DNA from 2 places in the Microbispora sp. H10949 genome. Region 2 is predicted to be linked to the other one. Evidence: riboswitches for the same ligand, from Rfam matches in the RefSeq annotation. Region 2 holds a riboswitch; the other holds the start of a gene.

Region 1 (9,931 bases), on a different contig from region 2:
CGGGGCCTTCCTGCGCGACCTGCGCGCAACGGGCGGGCTGCGGCTGATCGGCGCCCGCTTCGCCAGCGGCCTCTACCTCGAAGGGGCCGCAGTCGCGGCGGACGCCACGCCCGCCGTGCACGCCGACCACCTGCAGGCCGCCGCGGCCGAGCTCGGGGCGGGCTTCACCTCCGACGGCACCGTACGGCTGCGCGGCGCGCGCATCGGCGGGGTCCTGTCCTTCCACGGCGCCGTCGTCCGGGCGCCGGGCCGCGCGCTGCATCTGAGCCACCTGCAGGCCGACGAGCTGATCCTGCTGCCCAAGTCGGTCGAGGGAGAGGTCAACCTCGGCTACTCCCGCTTCGGGGTGCTGTTCGACCGGCCGGAGAGCTATCCCGCCGGGGTCCGGCTGAACGGGCTGACGTACGAGTCGCTGCGTGGCCCGGCCACCCTGGCGGACCGGCTGACCTGGCTGCGGCGCGACCCGGGAGGCTACCGGCCGCAGCCGTACGAGCAGCTGGCCGCCTACTACCGCAGGATCGGGCACGAGTCCGACGCCCGCCGGGTGCTGCTGGCCCGGCAGCGGGCGCGGCGCCGGACACTGCGGTTCCCGGGGCGGCTGTGGGGCCGGCTGCTCGACGGGCTGGTCGGGTACGGATACCGGCCCTGGCTGGCCGGTGTGTGGGCCGTGCTGCTCCTCGCGGCCGGCACGGCCGTGTTCGCGCGCTGGCAACCACACCAGATCGGGCTGGACGAGTCACGGCACTTCAGCGCCTTCGTCTACACCCTCGACCTGCTGGTCCCGGTGAGCCTGTTCGAGCAGCGCGGCGCCTGGGAGCCGGTCGGCTGGACCCAGTGGCTGGCGTACGGGCTGATCGCGGCGGGGTGGATCCTCGCCACCGCGCTGATCGCCGGCGGCACCCGCGTCCTGCGCGGCTCCCACGCCCCCTGACCCCGGCCCGGACGCTCGCCGGCCGAGGTCGTGCCGGGCACTCAGCGTACGGGGGTCTCGACGCGCAGGCGCGGCAGGCTCTCCGGGTGCTTCTCGCGGATGAACGTCACGAGGTGCTCGCGGATGTCGCACCGCAGGTCCCAGGCGCTGGCCGAGTCGGCCGCGCTCATCAGCGCGCGCAGCTCGACCAGCCCGTTCGCGGTGATGTCGGTGACCTGGAGCGTCCAGTCCTTCTGGTCCCACAGCGGGTTGTCGCGCAGCGCCCGGTACAGCTCGGCCCGCACCTCCTCCACCGGCACCGACCAGTCCACCAGGAGGTACACGCTGCCGAGGATGCGGCTCTCGTGCCGCGTCCAGTTCTGGAAGGGATGGCTGGTGAAGTGGGACACCGGCAGGATCAGCCTTCGCTCGTCCCAGAGGCGCAGCGCCACGTAGGTGAGGGTCAGCTCCTCGATACGGCCCCACTCGTCCTCCACCACGACCACGTCGTCAAGCCGCAGGGCGTCGCTGAAGGCGAGCTGCAGCCCGGCCAGCAGGTTGCCGAGCGTGGACTGGGCCGCGATGCCGCCCACCACGCCGGCGATCCCGGCGGAGGCCAGCAGCCCCGCGCCCAGGGCCCGCACCTGCGGGAAGGTGAACAGCATCGCGCCCAGCGCGATCACCACGACGACCGCCGCCGACACCCGGCGCACCAGCGCGATCTGGGTGCGGATGCGCCGGGCCCGGCGGTTGCGCTCGCCCTCGATCCGCGTGAGCCGGTCGAGCACCACGTCGGTCACCGCGTACGCCGCCTGGATCAGCAGCCAGGTCACGCAGGCGATCAGGAGCAGCGACAGCACCCGCTGGAAGCCGTGGGAGCCCGATCCCGGCATGTCCGGGTCGTAGACGGCCTTGACGGTGCCCACCACGGCCGAGGCGAAGCCCGGCCAGGTGCAGCGGCGCGCGAACGGCCCGGCGAGCGCCCATCGGTCGCCGATCAGCCGCGACCTGAGCACCCGCCGGACCAGCTCCACCGCCACGATCGCCGTCCCCACCGCGATCGCCAATGTCGCCCAGTTCCACGCTGCCGCTGTGACGGCGCCCCCGTTCGTCGTCATGGGGTTTCCTTTGCCCGGGATTGGAACCCCCTTAAACGGGATCAGAAGGCTTCGTCGAAGGCCACCTCTCCCTCGACGGCCACCTGGTAGGCCGAGACCCGCCGTTCGAAGAAGTTCGCCAGCTCCTGCACGTCCTGGAACTCCATGAACGGGAAGGGGTTGGCCGTGCCGTACCGCGCGGGCAGGCCGAGCCGGGCGAGCCGGCGGTCGGCGACGTACTCCAGGTAGCGGCGCATGTTGTCCGCGGTCATCCCGCCGGTGCCGTCGCCGCACAGGTCGCGGGCGAAGGCCAGCTCGGCGGCGACCGCCTCCTCCATCATCCGCACGACCCGGCCGGCCAGCTCGTCGTCGAACAGGTCCGGCTCCTCCCGGCGTACGGTGTCCACCACCTCGAAGGCGAACTCCATGTGCATGGACTCGTCGCGGAACACCCAGTTGGTGCCGGTGGCGAGGCCGCCCAGCAGCCCCCGGGAGCGGAACCAGTAGACGTAGGCGAAGGCGCCGTAGAAGAACAGCCCCTCGATGCAGGCGGCGAAGCAGACGAGGTTGAGCAGGAAGGCCCGCCGGTCCTCCCGCGTCTCCAGCCGCGACAGCTCGCTGATCGAGTCGATCCAGCGGAAGCAGAACTCGGCCTTGTCGCGGATCGAGGGGATGTGCTCCACGGCGGCGAACGCCTTCACCCGCTCGTCGTGGTCGGGCAGGTAGGTGTCCAGCAGGGTCAGGTAGAACTGGACGTGCACGGCCTCCTCGAACAGCTGGCGGCTCAGGTAGAGCCGGGCCTCGGGCGCGTTGACGTGCTGGTAGAGGTTCAGCACGAGGTTGTTGGCCACGATGGAGTCGCCGGTCGCGAAGAACGCCACCAGCCGGTTGATCAGGTGCCGCTCCCCCGGCTCCAGCGTCGCCAGGTCGGCGAGGTCGGAGGCGAGGTCGACCTCCTCGACGGTCCAGGTGTTCCTGATCGCCGCGCGGTACCTCTCGTAGAACCCGGGGTAGCGCATCGGGCGGAGGGTCAGGTCCATGCCCGGGTCGAGCAGCATCGTTCTCATTGGCACGCCTCGCAGATCTCGGGGTTCTCAAGGGAGCAGGCGACCGCCCCTTCATCGGGCACGGCGGGGGTGACGGCCGGCACGGTCGTCTGGGCGATCCTGGTCGCCGGGCGCGAGCGCAGGTAGTAGGTGGTCTTCAGGCCCGACCGCCAGGCGTAGGCGTACATCGACGAGAGCTTGCCGATCGTGGGCGCGGCCATGAAGAGGTTGAGCGACTGCGACTGGTCGACGTACGGCTGCCGCGCGGCCGCGAGGTCGACGAGCGCCTTCTGCGGCAGCTCCCAGGCGGTGCGGTAGAGCGCCTTGAGCTCGCCGGGGATCGCGGGGATGTCCTGGATCGAGCCGTCGTGGAGCTTGATCGCGTCGCGGATCGCCCGCGTCCACAGCCCGAGGGCCTGGAGGTCACGGACGAGGTACCGGTTGACCTGGAGGAACTCCCCCGACAGCGTCTCGCGTTTGAAGACGTTGGACACCTGCGGCTCGACGCACTCGTAGCAGCCCGCGATCGAGGCGATCGTGGCCGTCGGCGCGATCGCGACCAGCAGGGAGTTGCGCAGCCCGGTCTCCGCGATCCTCGCGCGCAGCGCCGCCCACTCCTCCGGGTGCGCCGGGGCGCACGGGTAGTGGTCGGGGTGCAGGACGCCGCCCGCCGCCCGCGTCTCCTCGTACGCCGGGTGGCGCCCGCGTTCGGCGGCCAGGCCGGCCGAGGTGCCGTACGCCGCGAGCGCGATCTCCTCGGCGATCCGGGTGGACAGCGCCAGCGCCTCCGGCGAGTCGAACGGCAGGCGCAGCGCGAAGAAGACGTCGGCGAGGCCCATGACGCCGAGGCCCACCGGCCGCCACCGCTCGTTGGCCGCCTCCGCCTCGGGGGTCGGGTAGAAGCCGAGGTCGATCGTGCGGTCGAGGAACCGTACGGCGGTGCGGACCGTGGCGCGCAGCCGGCCGAAGTCGACGGCGTCCCCCTCGGGGGTCAGGTGGGCGGCGAGGTTGACCGAGCCGAGGTTGCACACGGCGGTCTCCCCGTCGCTGGTGACCTCCAGGATCTCGGTGCACAGGTTGGACAGGTGGATGACGTTGCGCGGCAGCGCGGTCTGGTTGGAGGCGCGGTTGGCGGCGTCCTTGAAGGTCATCCAGCCGTTGCCGGTCTGGGCGAGGGTGCGCATCATCCGGGCGTAGAGGGTGCGGGCGGGCACCTGCCGGACGTACCGCCCGGAGGCCTCCAGTTCGCGATACCGGGCGTCGAACGCCTCGCCCCACAGGTCGGTCAGCTCGGGGGTCTCCTTGGGGTCGAACAGCGACCACACGCCGTCCGCCTCGACCCGGCGCATGAACTCGTCGGGCACCCAGTTGGCCAAATTGAGGTTGTGGGTGCGGCGCGACTCCTCGCCCGTGTTGTCGCGAAGCTCCAGGAACTCCTCGATGTCGGCGTGCCAGGTCTCCAGGTAGACGCAGGCGGCTCCCTTGCGCCTGCCTCCCTGGTTCACCGCCGCCACCGACGCGTCGAGCGTGCGCAGCCAGGGGACGATGCCGTTGGACAGGCCGTTGGTGCCCCGGATCAGCGACCCGCGCGAGCGCACTCGGGTCCAGGCGACGCCGATCCCGCCGGAGTACTTCGACAGCCGCGCCACCTGGCCGTACCGCTCGTAGATGCTCTCCAGTTCGTCGCGCGGCGAGTCGAGCAGGAAGCACGACGACAGCTGCGGGCGGCGCGCCCCGGAGTTGAACAGCGTCGGCGAGCTGGGCAGATAGGCGAGCGCGGACATCAGCCGGTACAGCTCGGCCGCCTCGCCGACGCTCGCCGACAGGCCGCAGGCCACGCGCAGCAGGAAGTGCTGCGGGCGTTCGAGCACCCGCCGCGTGACCGGATGCCGCAGCAGGTAGCGGTCGTAGACCGTGCGCAGCCCGAAGTACTCGAACCGGTCGTCGGCCGCCGGGTCGATCAGCGCGTCCAGCGCTTCGGCCTCGTCGGCCACGAACGCGGCGACGGCGTCGCCCAGCAGCCCGGCCGCGTGGGCGGCCGCGACCGACTCGGAGAAGGCGCGCACCCCCTGGCCCGCCGTCTCCTCCTCGATGACCCGGGCGAGCAGCCGCGCCGCCCGCCGGGAGTTGTCCGGGTCCGCGACGACCCCCGCCGCCGCCTCCTCGATGGCCCGCCAGACGTCCGCGGTCTCCTCCGCGCCGCGCGGCCCCGTGGCGGGGCGCGCGGGCGCGGAGACCGGGTCGGTGATCGTCATCGGTCGCCCTCTCCTCCTCGTCTCCTGACCCGGCCGGCCGGAGGGGAGGGGACGCCGCGGCGCACGCGTGCGACGGCACGGCCTGCGGGCGGCGGACCCTCCCTCGGGGCACGGCGCGGGCACGCGCGGTGACTCCGCGCGCGGTCGCGGGCAGGTCTTCGGGCTCGCGGGCGACCGGCGGGACACACGCCCGCCGGACCTACTGGCCGTCGCTTCCCGGTGCGCTCACGCACCAGTGCTCTGTGACGGCGGTCGTTCCCGCTCACCGCTGCGGGGCAGCCCCGGATTCCCACCGGGTTCCCTCTTGCCTCACCGAGGTGAACCAGCGACGCGATGGATCCTACATCTAGTGGGCGATCTCGCAAGCGGCCCTACAAGTTGTGTTGGTCACCGGATTCCGAGATCATCGAGAAGCAGGGCCGTACGACGCGCCTCGCCCGTGAGCCACTGCCGGAACTCCTCGCCGGCGAGCCACATCGGCGTCCAGCCGTTGCGCTCGCACAGGCGGAGCCAGGCGGGCGAGTCCGCGACGGCCCGGCACAGGCCGATCAGCGCGTCGCGCTCGCGGGCCGCCACCCCGAGGGGGGCGAGCAGGCCGGTCCAGTTCGCGTACGCCACCCGCACCCCCGACTCGGTCAGCGTGGGCGCGTCCAGGCCGGGCAGGCGCTCGGGAGCGGAGACGGCGAGCGGGCGCAGCCGCCCGGCCCTGACGTGGGCGGCGACGTCGCCGCGCCCGCCGAAGGCGAGCGCGGTCGTCCCCTCGGCCACCGCCGCGACGGCCCGCGCGGGGCTGTCGAAGGCCTCGTACGCCGCCGGCCGCGGATCGGCCCCGAGGCCCCGGGCGGTCAGGCCGAGCAGCAGGTGGCCGGGCCCGCGGTCGGGCCCGCCCGCCACCTTCACCCGCTCGGGGGTGCGCAGCAGGGCCGCCGCGACCTGCTCGAACGTGCGGTAACCCGAATCGGGGGAGGCCACCAGCACCTGCCACTCCCCCGCCAGCCTGGCCAGCGGCACGGTCCGGGCGGCGAACGGCCCCGCCTCATCGGGCGCGCGACCGAGCGCGCAGTCGGCCAGCAGGAGGGGGTCGGCGACCATCAGCCGGTCCGGCCGTCCGACGGCGAAGCGTCCGACGGCCGACGCGCCGCCGCCCCCGGCGTCCCGCGTGACCAGCACTCTGCCGGCCCAGCGGCGGGCCTCGATGAGGGACTTCAGGCTCCGGGCGACGCCGTCCCCCCAGCACTCCGGCGGGCCGGGGACGAGGAGGGAGATCTCCCCGAGGTACGGAGGCGCCGGGGTGCCGCATCCGCCCGCCAGGGCCAGGACCCCCAGTGCGAGAACCGTACGGCGTCGCATGCCGGCACCCTCCCCCCGAAGAGCCCCTTATGCGGACAGACTATGAGCAACCACCCCATCTCAGGACATAACGGACGTTACGGATGTGGCGATCGGCGGGTGGGCGGGCGCGGCGCTCATGTCGTCGGTGCCGATCGGAGGGCGCGGTGACAGATGCGCACCGTCCGGCACGCGTCCGCGACGCGAGCCGGACGGGACGTGGCGGAGCTACTCGACCGTCACGCTCTTGGCGAGGTTGCGGGGGCGGTCGACGTCGCGGCCGAGGGCGACGGCCGCGTGGTAGGCGAACAGCTGGAGCGGGATCGTGAGCAGGATGGGGTCCAGCTCCACCTCGTTCCTGGGCACCACGATGCAGTCGTCGGCCGCCTCGGAGGTGCGGTGGCCGACCATGAGGATGCGGCCGTGCCTCGCCCGGATCTCGCCGAGCGTGGTGAGGTTCTTGTCCAGCAGTTCGTCGTCCGGCACGACCGCGACGGTCGGCAGCTCGGGGCTGATCAGCGCCAGCGGGCCGTGCTTGAGCTCGCTCGCCGGGTACGCCTCCGCGTGGACGTAGGAGATCTCCTTGAGCTTCTGGGCGCCCTCGCGGGCCACGGGGTAGCCGCGGACCCGGCCGACGAACATCATGCCCGGCGCGTCGGCGTACTTCTTGGCCAGCTCCCTGATCCGGTCCTCCAGGGTGAGGATCTCCTTGATCTGCTCGGGCAGCCGCCGCAGGCCGTCGCAGATCCTGCGGCCGTCGGCCGGCGACAGGTCCCGTACGCGGCCGAGGTGCAGGGCGAGCAGCGCGAACGCCACGGCGGTGGAGGTGAACGCCTTGGTGGAGGCCACCGAGACCTCGGGCCCGGCGTGCAGGTAGATGCCGCCGTCTGTCTCCCGTGCGATGGCGCTGCCGACCGTGTTGACGATGCCGAGCACCCGGCCGCCCTTGCGCTTGAGCTCCTGCACGGCGGCGAGCGTGTCGTACGTCTCGCCCGACTGGCTGATGGCGACGTACAGCGTGTCAGGCTCGACGACCGGGCTGCGGTAGCGGAACTCCGAGGCCGGCTCGGCGTCGGCGGGGATGCGGGCCAGCTCCTCGATGAGCTGCGCGCCGATCTGCCCGGAGTAGTACGCGGACCCGCAGCCGATGATCTTCACGCGGCGGAAGGACCGGGTCTCGCGGGCGTCCATGTTGAGGCCGCCGAGGTGGGCGATGTGGAACCGGTCGTCGATGCGGCCGCGCAGGGTGCGGGCGACCGTGTCGGGCTGCTCGGAGATCTCCTTGAGCAGGTAGTGCTCGTAGCCGCCGTTGTCGTAGTGGCCGGCGTCCCAGTCGACCGTGAACGGCTCCTTGGCGGTCTCCCGGGCGTCGCTGGTGAACGTGTTGAACCCGTCGGCCTTGATGACCGCGAGCTCGCCGTCCTCCAGGTGGACGACCTGCCGGGTGTAGCGGATGAGCGCGGCGACGTCGGAGGCGGCGAACATCTCCTTCTCGCCGAGGCCGAGGACGATCGGGCTGCCATTGCGGGCGACCACGATCTCGCCGGGGCGCTGCGCGTCGACGACGGCGATGCCGTACGTCCCGACGACGCTCTTCAGCGCCCGCAGCACGGCCTCCCGCAGCGAGTCGGTCTCCTTGACCATCCGCCCGACGAGGTGGGAGAGCACCTCGCTGTCGGTCTCGCTCTCGAACTTCACGCCCTCGCCCTCCAGGCGGCGGCGCAGCTCGTCGGCGTTCTCGATGATGCCGTTGTGCACGACGGCGATCCGCTGCTCCTGGTCGAGGTGCGGGTGCGCGTTCACGTCACTGGGCGCGCCGTGGGTGGCCCACCGGGTGTGCCCGATCCCGATCGTGCCCTTGAACTTCGCGGGCACCGCCGCCGCCAGGTCGGCGACCCGGCCCTTGACCTTGCGCGTCTTGAGACTCCTGGAGTTCACGACGGCGAGGCCTGCCGAGTCGTAGCCCCGGTACTCCAGCCGCTGGAGACCTTCGAGCAGGATGGGCGCCGCATCCTTCGGCCCGACGTAAGCGACGATTCCGCACATAACCGCTCCTATCCGTAAACGATCCTCCGGAGCTGGCGCAGGGTCAGCTCCGGTGCCGCGACACGCCTTCCCGCGAGCTCGGCGGAGATCCTGGGGAAGATCTGGTCGTTGGTCAGCCCCCTCGACTTGAGTTCGCCGTGGCGGCGCCGCACGTACTCTTCCGCGGGCTCGCCGAAGTACGCCAGGACGTCGGCCACCACGCGGGCCGCCTCACCCGGACCCAGCGAGGTGGTCCGGGTGAGATGGCCGATCAGATCCTCGAAGGGATGCCGTGCCGTGGACACAGAGCAGGACCCTAACGCAGCGCGGATGCCGACTAACAAGTTTCTTGCCCGTTTTCGGGCAGGATCAGTCTCAAAGCTCGCCCGCGCCGGGTGGTACGGCGTCTTGCTAGAAGAGCCGTAGAGCACACCTTCCTCGTCCCTGCGCGCCGGACCCGCGACCTGGAAGTTCGGCCGCCCTGTGCAGCGGCCAGCCGTTATCGACGACACAGCGGGCCACGCCCAGGCGTGCGAGTTCGGTCAGCGGCGCGTTGTCGTTGGGTATGAGGGCCATTCTGGTTGGCGTGCACACGGCGCAATCCACAACAGACGCACCGGGCAGGCAGTACACCTGTCCCGCCATCTGCAACCGTGACATCATCCGCTCCTGATTCCTGCGGGCGGACGACCGCCATATGCCGACTACAACTCCCCCACTCCCCGTCCGTCACTCATGACAACCACCCCCGGGTGGACCGTACGCGCGACCAGGACAGCTCAAGGACAGGGTTCCTTTTTGCGACATGGCCACATGTCAACGATCCACAGCGATCGCACATTCTGATTCTTCTTGAATCGTCGGACAATTTGCGGTGACGCTTGCTGGATGAGGCCATATATCCGGCCCTCCTTCGCGATGGCGCGAAGAGAGTCCAGAGAGAGGCCGAACTTGTTCAAGATGATCCTGTCACGCTCGGTCAACTGATCAACCCATGCCCGAAAAGTACCTATCGAGGAATTGCTGTCACAGGCACGTCGCGTAGGGGGAGCGGGACACTCAATATCGCCTCCCCAGTATATCGGCCGGCTGCCTCCAGATCCCCGCGAAAGAAAATAGCGGTCAGATTGATAATCCCAAGCGAGATCCCTCTCGCCTAGCGGGTTTTTGAGCTCTACTACCGTCCTCACCCGAATGCCCGCCGGTAAACGAGGTAGCACCCAGTCACTGTCGTCCCCTACGCCTCGACCGAAGTATCTGAGCGTACTG
Region 2 (9,931 bases):
GCCGCCCTTCTGGTGGCCGGCGCCGGTATGGCGGGAACCCACGCGGCCTCGGCGGCCGCGGCCGGATGTCAGGTCACCTACACGGTGGCCAGCGAATGGCCGGGCGGCTTCAACGCAAGTGTTAACGTTAACAATCTCGGCGACCCGATCGACGGATGGAGGCTGACCTGGGCGTTCCCCGCCGGGCAGACCATCACCCAGCTGTGGAACGGCAGCTACACCCAGTCGGGCTCCCAGGTCACGGTCACCAACGTCTCGTACAACGGCGCCATCCCCAGCGGCGGGAGCACCGAGTTCGGGTTCAACGGAAGCTTCAGCGGCTCGAACCCGAAGCCGGCGAGCTTCGCCCTCAACGGCGTGACCTGCACCGGCGGCGTCACCTCCCCGTCCCCCGGCGGCTCGCCCTCGGCGTCCCCTTCGGCGTCTCCTTCGCGGACGCCCTCGTCCACCCCCTCGCCGCCGCCGGGTGGCACGCGGCCGTGTGACATCTACGCCGCCGGCGGCACGCCCTGCGTCGCGGCGCACAGCACGACCCGCGCCCTGTACGGCAGTTACAACGGCCCGCTCTACCAGGTGCGCCGCTCCTCGGACAACACCACCCGGGACATCGGCGTGCTGAGCGCGGGCGGCGCCGCGAACGCCGCCGCGCAGGACTCGTTCTGCGCGAACACGACCTGCCTCATCACGATCATCTACGACCAGTCCGGGCGCAACAACCGCCTCACCCAGGCGCCTCCCGGCGGCTTCTCGGGCCCGGCTCCCGGCGGGTACGACAACCTCGCCACCGCGACCAAGGCGCCGACCACGGTCTACGGCAGCAAGGCGTACGGCGTCTACGTGGATCCCGGTGTGGGTTACCGCAACAACGCCACCAACGGCGTCGCCAAGGGCGACCAGCCGGAGGGCATGTACGCCATCTTCGACGGCACCCACTACAACGGCGGCTGCTGCTTCGACTACGGCAACGCCGAGACCAACAGCCGTGACAACGGCAACGGCACGATGGAGGCCATCTACTTCGGCAACATCAAGGTCTGGGGCTACGGCGCCGGCAACGGCCCGTGGATCATGGCCGACCTGGAGAACGGCCTGTTCTCCGGCGTCAACCAGAAGTACAACGCGGGCGACCCCACCATCAGCCACCGCTACCTGACCGCAATCATCAAGGGCGAGCCGAACCACTGGGCCATCCGCGGCGGCAACGCGCAGTCGGGCGGCCTCGGCACCTTCTACGACGGCAAGCGCCCCAACGTCTCGGGCTACAACCCGATGAAGAAGGAAGGGGCCATCATCCTCGGCATCGGGGGTGACAACAGCCACGGCGCCGCCGGCACCTTCTACGAGGGCGTGATGACCTCCGGATACCCGACGAACGCCACCGAGGACGCGGTGCAGGCGAACATCGTCGCCGCCGGATACCGGTAAGGCCGGATACCGGTAAGTCAGGCAAAGGCAGACCGGCCACAGCGGATCCGGAAGCCGGAAGACCGAGCCGCCCCTTGCACCACCGGGGGCGGCTCTCCGCTGTTCCGGCGTACGGTTCGGGGTGCTCGGGAACCGGCCGGCATGGCCCGATGCCGGGCAGACGTCGGGCCACACCGGGCGTGGCCGGATCCGGGATCAGCTGAGCAGAGCTCAGGACCATGTGACGGCCGAGGCTGATCTCGTGTCGTCCGCGCACGCCTCCGGCCGCCGTAAGGAAAGGTCGCAGCTGATAACTCCCTTAATGAATATTTCGGTCATCTGCGTGAGGTTCACCCCTCGGTCCTATTCGCCGGGCGGCGAAAAATCGTTCGCTCCTCCCGTACGGGCTGCGGGAGCATGGCCAGGGCGATATCGGCATTCGGGAGGGCTGATGGCTGTGCTCGGGACGGTGGACGAGGCCGAAAATGATAAATCCGCGCGGAGATCGGCGCTTTTGCTGGCATTGCGGTACTACTGCGGCGAGCTGAAGCGGCAGTGGCCGATCGCGGCTCCCGCGCTGGTGCTGCCGGCGATCGGGAACATCTGCCTGTTCTATCTGGCGCCGCTGGCGGTGGCGGGCCTTGTGGGGCACCTCTCCGGCGGCCGGGACGGCTCCTTCGACGCGCTGCTGCCCTACGTGCTCGGCTTCGCCGCGTTGCTTCTGACGGGTGAGGCGTTCTGGCGGGCGGGGATGCACTTCCTGAACCGCGCCGACGGCCGGGGCATCGAGCGACTCGGCGTGCTGGGCATGGACGAGCTGCTGGCCAAGGACGTCGCGTTCTTCCACGACAACTTCGCCGGTTCGCTGACCAAGAGGGTGCTCGGATTCTCCTCCAGGTTCGAGGAGTTCATGGACACCCTCACGTTCTCGATCATGGCGAAGGTGGTGCCCCTGGCCTTCGCCTCGGTGGTGCTGTGGCGGTACGACCCGCTGCTGGTGCTCGTCCTCGTGGGTCTCATCGTCGTCACCGGTGTTCTCGTCGCTCCGCTCATCCGCCACCGGCAGGCCCTGGTCGACGCGCGTGAGGCGGCCAAGGTGCTGGTGTCGGGTCACGTCGCCGACGTGCTGGCCAACATGGAGACGGTCCGCGCGTTCGCCGCCGAGACACGCGAGGCCGTCGAGCACAGGGCCAGGATCGCCGAGCAGCGCCGGCTGTCCATCCGGTCCTGGGACTACAACAACCTCAGGGTGGACATGGTCGTCGCCCCGTTGTCGGTGCTCACCAGTGCCGCGGGCCTGCTCCTCGCCGCGGCGCTCCGCGGCGGCCTCGGTGTGGAGGCCATCGTCGTGACGTTCACCTACTACACGAACGCGATCAACATCATGTTCGAGTTCAACCAGGTGTACCGGCGTATGGAGAGCACGCTCACCGAAGCCGCCCAGTTCACCGAGCTGCTCCTCACGCCGCCGACCGTGGTGGACCCGGCCGACCCGCAGCCCCTGCGCCCGGCCGACGCGAGCGTCCGCTTCGAGCGGGTGCGATTCGGGTACGCCGGCGGTGCGCCGCTGTTCGACGGCCTGAACCTGGACATCCCCGGCGGCACCAAGATCGGGCTGGTCGGGCGGTCCGGCGGCGGCAAGAGCACCCTCACCCGGTTGCTGCTGCGTCTCATGGACGTGGACGGAGGCAGGATCCTGATCGGCGGTCAGGACATCGCCCGGCTGAGGCAGGCCGACCTGCGGGGCCTCATCGCCTACGTCCCGCAGGAACCCGCCATGTTCCACCGGTCCGTACGGGAGAACCTCGCGTTCGCCCGGCCGGGCGCGACCGACGCCGAGATCCTCCGGGCCGCGCGGGCGGCCCACGTCACGGAGTTCGTCGAGTCTCTGCCGCACGGCTTCGACACCCTGATCGGCGAGCGCGGCGTCAAGCTCTCCGGCGGCCAGCGGCAGCGCATCGCGCTCGCGCGCGCCATTCTGCGCGACGCCCCCGTCCTGCTGCTGGACGAGGCGACCAGTGCCCTGGACTCCGAGAGCGAGATCCTCATCCAGGAGGCCCTGTGGCGCCTGATGCAGGACCGTACGGCACTCGTGGTGGCGCACCGGCTCAGCACCGTCGTCCGCATGGACCGCCTGGTCGTGCTCGACCGGGGACGCGTCGTCGAGCAGGGCACCCACGGCGAGCTGCTCCAGGCCCAGGGGTCCTACGCCCGGCTCTGGCACCACCAGTCCGGGGGCTTCCTCGTCGAGGACGACGCCCCCGACGCGCTCCACCTGTGACGCACCCGCTTCACGCGGAGCGGGTGGTCCCGACCCGGTTCAGCGCGTCGCGGCGGGCCGGAGCCCGGCCTCCCGGGGGGTTCCCTGGCGCAGGGAGCGTTCGGTCAGGCCGCCGAACAGGAGGCCGATGGCTCCCCACAGGACGAACTGGATGCCGAACGACGCCACTCTGAACCACCACAGCGTGTTGGCGGAGAAGTCGTCGGGAACCTCTTCGATCGGAGGCATCACGGCGTACGCGACACCGACGAGGACGGCGTAGACGACGATGCCCGACAGGGCTGCGTTCCAGGTGCCCAGGCGGGACGACAGGGAACGGCCCGCGTACGCGGCGACCGCCGCCGCCAGGAGGGCGACGAGGATCATCGCGAAGTACAGCGCGGTCCGGCGGCCGATCGAATCGGGGTTGCCGACGGCCGGGGGATTGGCCGGGTACTTCAGGATGGGGGTCACGTACACGACGACGAAGCCGGCGGCGGCGACGGTGAGCGCCGTGGCGCGGGCGCCGAGAGCGCCGAGGCGGCCGTGGGCGAAGGCGTACGCGATGGAGTAGAAGCCGCCGAGGGCGGCGCCGTAGACGAGCAGGGCGGTCAGCAGGCCGGCGGTCTCCTGGACGGTCCGGCTGACGAGTTCCGGTTCGGCGGCCTCTCCGCCGGCCGCCGCCCTGGCCTCCTCGATGGAGATGGCGGCGGCGACCTGGGGTTCTCCGGCGAACCAGGCGACGACGTACGCGAGCAGCGCGGCGGCGAGGCCGACGAGCATGCCGCGCACCAGCAGGGAGCGCATGGTGGGCATCGGGCGGGCCTCAGTGGCAGGGGAAGCCGAGGAGGTGCCGGCCGTCGTGCACGAACTCGTGCACGGTGTGCCCGCTGATGAGGTGGGTGGCGCCCTGCTCCGCGCCGACGAAGTAGAGCAGGATGAGCCCGGCCACGGCGGCGAAGACCGCCCAGGGCAGGATCTCGCGTACGGGGATGGTGACCGGCAGGGGCCGGGAGACGGGGACGGCCGGCTGAGCCATGTGATTCTCCTCACGGGGTCGCTCGCCCCGGTGATGGAGGACAACGGGTCAGTGTCCTGACTCCCGGGTCATCGTGTCGCCCGAACCTTCCAGCCGTCGCGGCCGTGGTGACGAGCGGGAGACACTCCCCGGTCACAGTGGCGGGACCGTCCTGGATTCACACCAGGTTCCTGCGCACCGTCGCCTCTGTCTTCTTTTGTCGCCTTGAGCGTGCACCGTCCGCATAAGTACGTCAAGCCGGGGTCCATACTCGTGACCTATGAAGCGAGTCCTGATCATCGGCATCGGCGCCGGGGACCCCGCCCACCTGACCTTCCAGGCCGCCGCGGCCATCGCGGAGACCGACGTGTTCTTCCTGCTCGACAAGGGAGCCGTGAAGGACGGCCTGGTGCGGCTGCGGCGCGAGCTGATCGCGGCCCACGCGCGGGAGCCGTACCGGACGGTCGAGGCGCGCGACCCGGAGCGTGACCGCACGAGCGGCGCGTACGTGGAGGCGGTGGCCGACTGGCGGGCCCGCCGGGCCGACGTCTACGCCCGGCTCATCGCCGAGGAGGTGCCGGAGGACGGCGTCGGCGCGTTCCTCGTCTGGGGCGACCCCGCCCTGTACGACAGCACGATCGCGATCGTCGAGGACGTCCTGGCCAGGGGCGGAGAGCCGTTCGACTATGAAGTGATCCCGGGGATCAGCAGCGTGTCGGCGCTGGCCGCGCGGCACCGCGTCAGCCTGACCAGGGTCGCCAGGCCGCTGCACATCACGACCGGCCGCCGCCTGCCCGCAGACGTCGAGGCCGCCGGCGACATCGTGGTGATGCTCGACGCGGGCTGCGCGTTCGCGGACCTGCCGGAGGCCGCCGACGCCGACGTCTACTGGGGCGCGTACGTCGGGACCGAGGACGAGATCCTCGTCGCCGGGCCGGTGCGCGAGGTCGCCGGCGAGATCCGGCGGCTCAGGGCGGAGGCGCGCGAGGCGCACGGCTGGGTCATGGACACCTACCTGCTCAGGAAGCCCCCCCGATGAGGCCCGTGTCGGTCGTCGGGATCGGCGCGGACGGCTGGGCCGGTCTCACCGACGCGGCGCGCGCCGAACTGGTCGCCGCGGACGTCGTGGTCGGGTCGGCCAGGCAGCTCGCCCTGCTGCCGGCGTCGGTGGCCTGCGAGCGGGCGCCGTACCCGTCGCCGCTGGTCGCGGGGCTGCTGGGGCTGCTCGACGCGCATGCGGGACGCGCGGTCGCGGTGCTCGCCAGCGGCGACCCCATGTTCTTCGGCGTCGGCGCGACGCTCGCCCGGCTGCTCGGGCCGGACCGGCTGCGGGTGCTGCCGCACGTGTCGTCGGCCACCCTGGCCTGCGCGCGGCTCGGCTGGGCCGCCGAGGAGGTCGAGACCGTCAGCCTGGTCGGACGGCCGCTCGCCGCGCTGACCGCGGCGCTCGCGCCGGGCCGTCGCGTCCTCGTCCTCAGCGCGGGCGCGGACACGCCCGCGCTGGTCGCCGCCCTGCTGACCGAGCGGGGGTACGGCGCGAGCCGCGTCACCGTGTTCGGCGATCTCGGCGCGGCGACCGAGTCCCGCCGCGACGGCACGGCCGCGGGCTGGCCGGCCGGCGAGACGTCGCCCGCGCTGAACGTCGTGGCGGTGGCCTGCACAGACGTCCCGTCGGCGGTGCCGCTGGGGTGGGTGCCTGGGCTGCCGGACGAGGCGTACGAGTCGGACGGGCAGCTCACCAAGCAGGAGGTGAGGGCGGTCACCCTGGCCAAGCTGGCGCCCCTGCCGGGCGAGCTGCTCTGGGACGTGGGCGCGGGTTCCGGGAGCGTGGCCGTCGAGTGGCTGCGCGCGCATCCGTCGTGCCGGGCCGTCGCCGTCGAGCGCGACCCCGTCCGCGCGGACCGCGTCAGGCACAACGCGGACGCGCTGGGCGTGCCGCGCCTGCGGGTCGTCACCGGAGCCGCCCCGGACGCGCTCGGCGGGCTGCCCGCCCCGGCGGCCGTCTTCGTGGGCGGCGGCGTGACGGGGGCCGGTGTGGTCGAGACCTGCTGGGACGCCCTCGCCCCGGGCGGCAGGCTGGTGGCGAACGCCGTCACCGTGGAGTCGGAGGCGGTTCTCGCCCAGTGGCACGCCCGGCTCGGCGGGGACCTCGTGCGGTTGTCGGTGCAGCGCGCCTCGCCGGTGGGCGGCTTCACCGGGTGGCGTCCCCTGATGCCGGTGACCATCTGGACGGCGCGGAAGGAGCGCGAGCAGTGACGGTTCGATTCATCGGTGCGGGGCCCGGCGCGGCCGACCTCATCACGGTGCGTGGGCTGCGGGCCCTTCAGGCGGCCCCGGTCTGCCTGTACGCCGGGTCGCTCGTGCCGCGCGACCTGCTCGCCGACTGCCCGCCGGACGCGCGGCTCGTGGACACCGCGAACCTCACCCTGGACGAGATCGTCGCCGAGATGACGGCGGCGCACGAGGCGGGGCACGATGTGGCGCGGCTGCACTCCGGCGACCCGTCGGTCTTCAGCGCGGTCGCCGAGCAGATGCGCAGGCTCGACGCGCACGGCGTGCCGTACGAGGTGATCCCGGGGGTGCCCGCCTTCGCGGCCGCCGCCGCGGCCCTGGGGCGGGAGCTGACGGTTCCGGGGGTGAGCCAGACGATCATCCTGACCAGGACGTCGGCGCGGGCCACCCCGATGCCGCCCGGCGAGGAACTCGCGACGCTGTCGGCGAGCCGCGCCACGATGGTGCTGCACCTGGCCGTGCAGCGGATCGCCGCCGTCGTGGCCGACCTGCTGCCCGCGTACGGCGCGGACTGCCCGGTGGCGGTGGTCGCCCGGGCCAGCCGGGACGACGAGGAGATCATCAGGGGCACCCTGGGCGACATCGCCGACCAGGTGGTCGCGGCGGGGATCAGGCGGACCGCCGTGATCGTGGTGGGGCGGGCGCTGACGGCGCACGAGTTCCCCGACAGCCACCTCTACTCGGCCGCGCGGGACCGCGCGTGCTCGTCCTGATCCTCGGCGGCACGGCCGAGGCACGGGCGCTGGCCGCCGAGCTGGCGCCGCTGCCGGGCCTGCGGGTGGTGTCGTCGCTGGCCGGCCGGGTCGCCGATCCCCGGCTGCCGGTGGGCGAGGTCAGGTCGGGCGGCTTCGGCGGCCCGGACGGGCTCGCCCGGTGGATCGCCGAGCACGGTCCGCGGGTCGTGGTGGACGCCACGCATCCGTTCGCCCAGCGGATGAGCGAGTCGGCGGCGCACGCGTGCGCGGCGACCGGGACGCCGCTGCTCGGGTTGCGGCGTCCCGGCTGGTCGGAGGGCCCGGAGGACGTCTGGCTGCGGGTGCCGTCGCTCCGGGCGGCGGCGGACGCGCTGCCCGGTCTCGGGAGCCGTGTGTTCCTGACGACGGGCCGCCGCAGCCTGCCGGTGTTCGCGCCGCTGACCGGGCTGTGGTTCCTGGCGAGGTCGGTCGACCCGCCGGAGCCGCCCGTTCCCCCGAACGTCCACGTGATCCTCGCCCGGGGGCCGTACACGGTGGCGGGAGAGCGCGCCCTGATCGGCGAGCACCGGCTCGACGTGCTGGTCACCAAGGACAGCGGCGGGGAGCAGACCCGCGCCAAGCTGGTCGCGGCGCGCGAGGCGGGGCTGCCGGTCGTCATGGTGGACCGGCCCGCGACGCCCGGCGGCGTCACCCGGGTGACGGACGTCGCCGACGCCGTCACCTGGGTACGCGATCACGCGGGATAGCGGCGCGGGGTGAAGACGACCGCCCCGTCCCCGCGTTCGACGACGCGGGTGGTGGACGAGCCGACGATCAGCAGGCAGCGCATGTCGATCGCGGCCGGGTCGAGCTCGCCCAGAGTGGTGATCACGACCGACTCCCGCTCGCCGCCGACGTCGCGGCCCACCACCACGGGCGTGCCCGGATCGCGGTGTTCGAGCAGCAGGTCGCGGGCCGCGGCGACCTGCCAGGTGCGGGTCTTCGACGCCGGGTTGTAGATCGCGAGGACGAGGTCGGCGCGGGCGGCGGCGGAGATCCGCCCGGCGACCACCTCCCACGGCTTGAGCTGGTCCGACAGCGACAGCACGCAGTAGTCGTGGCCGAGCGGCGCGCCCGCCCGGCCGGCCACGGCCTGCGCGGCGGTCAGGCCGGGCACCACCCGCACCGGGACGTCCGCGTAACGCGGGTCGGCGGCGGCCTCCAGCACCGCGCTGGCCATCGCGAACACGCCCGGGTCGCCCGACGACACGACCGCGACCCGCGCCCCGGCGAGGGCCAGGTCGAGCGCGTGACGGGCGCGCTCGGCCTCGACGCGGTTGTCGGTACGGTGCCGGGTCTGGCGGGGGTTGGGCGCGACCCGGTCGACGTAGGGGCCATACCCGACCAGGTCGGTGGCCTCGGCGAGGACCTCCTGGGCCTCCGGGGTCAGCCAGGGCCGCCCGGCGGGGCCGAGGCCGACGACCGCGACCTCGCCTGCACCGGTGCGTCCGGCGGGCTCCGGCACGAACGTGAGCTGCGCCGGGCTGGGGATCAGCGCCAGCGAGAAGTACGGCACCTGCCCCGGGTCGACGTCCTTGAGCGGGGCCACACGCTGGGCGTCGGTGGTGGCGCGTTCGACGTACCAGGCCTCGTCGAGGCGGCCCGCCTCGGCCAGCGCGTCGCGCACTTTCTCGAACGTGCGGCCCAGCTTGAGCACCGCCGCCGAGTCCGTGCCGCGCAGCTTCTCGGCCAGCACGGCGGCGGGCAGCGTCCCGGGCAGGACCGTCAGCGTCTCGTCGCGTTCGACCAGCGGGCGGCCCAGCACGGCGGACGCCCCCGCGATCGAGGTGACCCCGGGGACGACCTCGGCCGGGTAGCGGTGCGCGAGCCGCTTGTGCATGTGCATGTACGACCCGTAGAAGAGGGGGTCTCCCTCGCACAGCACGACGACGTCGCGCCCGGCGTCCAGGTGCGCGGCGAGGCGGTCGGCGCAGCCGGCGTAGAAGTCGTCGAGCGCGCCCTGGTAGCCGCCGGGGTGGTCGGTCGTCTCCGTCGTCAGCGGATACTGCAGGAGCTCCTCGATCTGCCCGTCGCGCATGTGGTGGGCCGCGATCGACCGGGCGATGCTGCGGCCGTGCCGCGCCGCGTGGTAGGCGATCACGTCGGCCTCGCCGATCAGGCGAGCGGCCTTCACGGTCATCAGTTCGGGGTCGCCGGGGCCGAGGCCGACGCCGTAGAGCGTTCCTGTCACGTCTCGTCACTCCTGCTCGCAGGCGATGGCGT

The links. A riboswitch is a leader RNA that binds a small molecule or an ion and turns the genes downstream of it on or off. The one in region 2 is predicted to bind cobalamin.
Region 1: it holds a riboswitch for cobalamin, as region 2 does, so the genes downstream of both, HHX40_RS09440 (ribonucleoside-diphosphate reductase subunit alpha) here and HHX40_RS23300 (CbtB domain-containing protein) in region 2, are expected to answer to the same signal.

Annotation. Positions count from the first base shown of each region.
Region 1 covers NZ_JABBWZ010000003.1:438,751-448,681, reverse strand. Annotated here, with positions in the region: gene HHX40_RS09455 (hypothetical protein) at 1-931, shown strand, start outside; gene HHX40_RS09450 (mechanosensitive ion channel family protein) at 973-2,028, opposite strand; gene HHX40_RS09445 (ribonucleotide-diphosphate reductase subunit beta) at 2,070-3,074, opposite strand; gene HHX40_RS09440 (ribonucleoside-diphosphate reductase subunit alpha) at 3,071-5,308, opposite strand; cobalamin riboswitch at 5,440-5,650, opposite strand; gene HHX40_RS09435 (Bug family tripartite tricarboxylate transporter substrate binding protein) at 5,696-6,658, opposite strand; gene glmS (glutamine--fructose-6-phosphate transaminase (isomerizing)) at 6,866-8,683, opposite strand; gene HHX40_RS09425 (hypothetical protein) at 8,692-8,967, opposite strand; partial or broken gene HHX40_RS37595 (IS481 family transposase) at 9,134-9,238, opposite strand.
Region 2 covers NZ_JABBWZ010000009.1:54,222-64,152, reverse strand. Annotated here, with positions in the region: gene HHX40_RS23315 (arabinofuranosidase catalytic domain-containing protein) at 28-1,425, shown strand; gene HHX40_RS23310 (ABC transporter ATP-binding protein) at 1,919-3,685, shown strand; gene HHX40_RS23305 (CbtA family protein) at 3,725-4,480, opposite strand; gene HHX40_RS23300 (CbtB domain-containing protein) at 4,491-4,703, opposite strand; cobalamin riboswitch at 4,732-4,938, opposite strand; gene cobF (precorrin-6A synthase (deacetylating)) at 4,963-5,721, shown strand; gene cbiE (precorrin-6y C5,15-methyltransferase (decarboxylating) subunit CbiE) at 5,718-6,938, shown strand; gene cobM (precorrin-4 C(11)-methyltransferase) at 6,935-7,687, shown strand; gene HHX40_RS23280 (cobalt-precorrin-6A reductase) at 7,675-8,415, shown strand; gene HHX40_RS23275 (precorrin-2 C(20)-methyltransferase) at 8,403-9,899, opposite strand; gene HHX40_RS23270 (precorrin-8X methylmutase) at 9,906-9,931, opposite strand, start outside.